Regions from separate parts of the Zhongshania aliphaticivorans genome, predicted to be linked through region 2. Evidence: predicted binding sites of a transcription regulator. Region 2 holds the regulator's gene; the other holds the start of a gene.
What was found. Region 2 encodes sigma-54, which starts transcription at its own class of promoters, with help from an activator protein. Its sites were predicted from a motif close to TGGCACANNNNTTGCNNT; they were not measured.

Region 1 (2,471 bases), 700 kb from region 2:
GGTTTTACCATTTGACCGGGGCGAAATTCGCCGAGGTCGCCACCCTGTTTACCAGACGGGCAATCGGAATGCTTTTTCGCCAATTCACCAAAATCGCCACCCTTAGCAATTTTAGCTTTAATGTCTTTTGCTTCTTGTTCGGTTTTAACCAGTATGTGGCGTGCTGAAGCAACGGTCATTAAATGATCTCCTTAATATGTTTGATGAATTATAGCAGCAACCAATAGCCTAGTTATTGGAGAGAGGTTGATATTGCCGGTAAGGTTGTTGATATCTTTGTTAAGAAGGGCGACCGCGTAACACCGGGCGAGGTGCTTATTGAGATAGCCGCAGAATAAGCACCGCAATTCCTTAACACAGCTAAAATAGTTTAAGCCCCCGTATATTTGCGCCTTTTGGTAAAAGATACGGGGGCTTTTACTATTCAAAAACGTAGTTTTTACGCTTCCTTATCTAGCTTCCAAGTGCAGGCAGAGGCATGGCTGTAGGTTTCTTTTGAAACAGCCTCGTCTTGTGCCGAGGCTAGTTGCAGGCGAGTATTCTCTGCGGAGCGGAACACACCTACCGTGAAACAGACGCCACCCAATACTAGCAGGTGGCCTAGCCATACATAATGAAAATAGAATATAGACAGGAAACTCAGAGAAAACACCATGCTCCACATCCACGCGAGAACCTGCATAGTGTAGTGCTGTGACGCGAGATCGAGATGGCGAAGGGGATTCTTACTGCTATCCATCACCAGTTCGTAGCTTTCAACAATGAAATTTTTCATACCAGCAGCCTCAGGTTTTTTAAGATACATGAAAGCTTACGAAAATCGTTAGGTTTTAGATCAGTGAACCGGTGCTGAATCTTGGCTTACGGAAATGATTTTGAATTATATACAGGGTGGGGCGTCTACGTTTGTTTACCCCGTTGGCACACAGCCTTCGGGGCATTTTAATTACTACTGGCTCAATACGGCTTAGTTGCGGTAAATAGTCTGAATTAAGTGGTAACCAAACTGGGTTTTAACGGGGCCGTGTACTTCTAAAATGGCTTCTTTAAAAACTACGTCGTCAAAGGGTTTTACCATTTGACCGGGGCGAAATTCGCCAAGGTCGCCACCCTGTTTGCCAGACGGGCAATCGGAATGCTTTTTCGCTAATTCACCAAAATCGCCGCCCTTAGCAATTTTAGCTTTAATATCTTTCGCTTCTTGTTCGGTTTTAACCAGTATGTGGCGTGCTGAAGCAACGGTCATTAAACGATCTCCTTAATATGTTTGATGAATTATAGCAGCAACCAAGAGCCTAGTTGTTGGAGAGAGGTTGATATTGTTGTTTAAATTTTGGTTGTTTTAAGCCGGCGGGCGCCAAAGTTTTGTCGTAAGGATTTGTATCTATATTAAGCGTTTGATTTTTAAGTATAATTTTCATTGGCATGGGGCTTGCTATAACCCGTTTAGCAGCTATGTTTTCTCTGTATGCAGATTGTGGATCATAATGTATGAAATCAAAGATTATTTTAATTGTGGGTGTGCTCGTTTTGCTGCTGGCAGCGGTCGGCGGAACGTGGTGGTTTATGAAGAGCACTGCGCCGCCGATGCCCGCAGCTGACGGTGAAGCTGCGGTAGTTGCTGCTCCAGCGCTGAAAGCGCCGGAGTATTACAGCCTATCGCCGTCCTTTGTTGTGAATTTGCAGAATGAGCGCAGCATGCGCTTTCTGATGATTGAAATTGAATTAATGTCGCGTCGAGATGATACTTTTAGTCGGGTAGAGCAATATGAACCGCGAATTCGTAATGATTTGCTTTTGTTTCTTAGCAAGTTAGATCGCGAGGCAATTGCCACCGTAGAGCAGCGTCAGAAAATTCAAGAAGAAGCGATGGCGGTGATTAACGACGTTTTAACGACCGAGTCTGGTAAAGGCGGCGTCGACGCTGTGTATTTTACCAAGTTCGTCGTGCAATGAGGTTGCCAATGTGAGTGACGTACTCGATCCGGAAGAACTCGAGGCGCTTATGGCTGGGGAGGAAGACAATGGCCCAGGTAAGGGCAAGTATAATCTCGCTCGTCAAGATTACGCCGTGCAACGCCTTATTCCGGCGTTGTCGCTGATTCAGTCGCAGTTTGCCAATGCGACCAAAGATCGAATGCAGGAGTTTGTCGCGGCGGTGAGTTCGGTTCAGACCGATAAAATCACCGTGATGAAGTTTGACGAAATGGTGAACACCTTATCTGCGCCTTGCAGTTTATCTGTGGTGCAGGGCCTGCCAATGAGTGCCAGCTTGTTTTTGGCTTTTGAATCTGAGTTGGTATTTCAGTTGGTTGATCGCTACTTTGGTGGTTCTGGCGCAAGTCAGCAGGGTGACCGCGAAACCTTGTCGGTATCTGAATTCAGTTTCATGGAAATGCTTAACACCGCTTTGCTCCCGGATATTGCCAGTGCCTGGAAGTCGGTAATAAAAACTGATCCGACAATTGCCG
Region 2 (2,471 bases):
GACCGTCGCCGATAATATTATGGCCATCCTCGAGACCCGAAAAGACCTCAACCGTACGCAACGCAAAGAAAAATTAGAGGCTCTGCTTCAAGAGTTTCACATTACCCATATTCGCAAATCCATGGGTATGGCGCTGTCCGGCGGTGAACGTCGCCGAGTTGAAATTGCCCGTGCGTTGGCCACCGAGCCAAGCTTCATACTCCTTGACGAGCCCTTTGCAGGGGTAGACCCGATCTCGGTGAACGACATTCAAAATATTGTAAAGCACTTGCAAGCGCGGGGCATTGGGGTACTCATCACTGACCACAACGTCAGAGAAACCCTCGATATTTGCGACAAAGCCTATATCGTTGGCGAAGGCCGTATCGTTGCCGAAGGGGACGCCAACACCGTATTAAGTAATCAGATTGTCCGTGACATTTACTTGGGCGATAAATTTACTTTATAAGTTATGCAATGAGTAAATGAGTCGGCACAGGTATTGCAGGAGATGATTGTCCCGACTACACTGAGAGTGAGGCATAATTGTTGCCGGTAGAGTAAAACCTATTACTCGTGTTGCCATCACCCCGTTGTAGAAGCCGCTGCCTATGAAACAATCGCTACAGCTCAAAGTCGGTCAAAGCCTGACCATGACACCTCAGCTGCAACAAGCGATTCGCTTATTACAACTCTCTACCCTCGACCTCCAACAAGAAATACAATCAGCATTGGACTCCAATCCACTGCTTGAAATCAGTGATGACAGCGACGATTTTGAAGTCAATACCGAACCCACATCCGCCGAACCCAAAAAAGCAGAGAAAAGCAGCGACCAAGAGACCGAAGCCCCGCAGCCCGAAGCAGACACTGAATGGGCCGAACGCAGCGACATCCCTGACGACCTGCCGGTAGACAGCCAGTGGGACGACGTTTACCAAACCAGCGGCAGTAGCAGCGGCTCCGGCAGCGGTTCGGCAGCGGAAGACAACGACTACAGCAACGACTATCGCAATTCCAGCGCCGACTCCCTGCAAGACCATTTACGCTGGCAGCTAAACCTCAGCCGCCTATCTGATATTGACCGTTTAATTGCCGACGCCATCATCGACGCCATCGATGACAATGGCAGGTTAACGGTCAGCGCAGAAGAACTTGTCGAAGGCTTTGCCAGTGACGAAATCGAAATCGAAGAGTTCAATGCGGTTTTACATCTTATTCAGCAATTTGATCCACCGGGCGTAGCCGCCCGCGACCTGCAAGAGTGTTTATTGATTCAGCTCAAGCAATTACCCGCCGACACCTATTTAGTTGAAGAAGCCCGTCTTGTCGTGAGCCAATATATGGCGCAATTGGGCAATCGCGACTATAACCAGATAATGCGTCGCTGCCGCTTAAAAGAAGATCAGCTTCGCGACATCATAAAACTGGTGCAATCGCTCAACCCCACACCGGGTGACAGCATTGGCGCCGACGAAACTGAATATGTCGTCCCCGATGTGTTTGTAAGCAAAAAGGACGATCGCTGGCTGGTGGAGCTGAACCCTGATATTGCACCCAAAATTCAAATTAACGCACACTACGCGGCACTGGCCAGAAAGAGCAGCAATAGCAGTGATAACGACTATATCCGCGACAATCTGCAAGAAGCGCGCTGGTTTATCAAAAGCCTACTCAGCCGCAATGAAACTCTAATGAAAGTCGCAACCAAAATTGTTGAATACCAACGCGGCTTTTTAGAATACGGCGAAGAAGCCATGAAACCCCTGGTTTTACACGATATTGCCGAAGCGGTTGGCATGCACGAATCCACGATTTCACGGGTAACGACCCAAAAATACATGCACACCCCAAGAGGCATTTTTGAGCTTAAATTCTTCTTTTCCAGTCATGTATCAACCGACACCGGCGGTGAGTGTTCATCGACCGCTATTCGCGCGTTAATTAAAAAGCTGGTGGCGGCAGAAAACCCCCGTAAACCGCTAAGCGACAGTAAAATTACCGACTTACTCGGCGATCAAGGCATTCAGGTTGCCCGCCGCACCATTGCAAAATATCGAGAATCACTGGTTATTCCGCCCTCAAACGAGCGGAAACGACTGGTATAGTGGCAGTGCCCCTGTTACGGTCATTGTCGTCATACACGCGCCGTGAGGCGCTAGTTATTTTCAGCGATGAAGGAGCAAAATATGCAGATTACTGTTAGTGGTCACCACGTTGATGTTACCCCGTCTCTTCGCGATTACGTCAATACCAAGCTCGGCAAACTTCAACGACACTTTGACAACATCACTAATACCGACGTCACCCTGTCAGTAGAAAAGCTGATCCAAAAGGCCGAGGCCACCGTGCACGTCGCCGGCGCCGACCTATTTGCCACCTGCGAATCGGAGGATATGTACGCGGCGATCGACAGCCTGACCGACAAACTCGATCGACAATTAATTAAACACAAAGAAAAAACTCTCGGCCGCTAAGGCCCTTGACCTAAA

Region 1: the regulator sigma-54 is predicted to act here: its motif matches at 1,422-1,439, upstream of AZF00_RS11665 (flagellar basal body-associated FliL family protein).

The regions. Positions count from the first base shown of each region.
Region 1 is NZ_CP014544.1:2,625,226-2,627,696, reverse strand. It holds gene AZF00_RS11680 (peptidylprolyl isomerase) at 1-179, opposite strand, end outside; gene AZF00_RS11675 (hypothetical protein) at 440-775, opposite strand; gene AZF00_RS11670 (peptidylprolyl isomerase) at 968-1,246, opposite strand; gene AZF00_RS11665 (flagellar basal body-associated FliL family protein) at 1,492-1,956, shown strand; gene AZF00_RS11660 (flagellar motor switch protein FliM) at 1,967-2,471, shown strand, end outside.
Region 2 is NZ_CP014544.1:3,326,851-3,329,321, forward strand. It holds gene lptB (LPS export ABC transporter ATP-binding protein) at 1-448, shown strand, start outside; gene AZF00_RS14745 (RNA polymerase factor sigma-54) at 591-2,087, shown strand; gene hpf (ribosome hibernation-promoting factor, HPF/YfiA family) at 2,169-2,456, shown strand.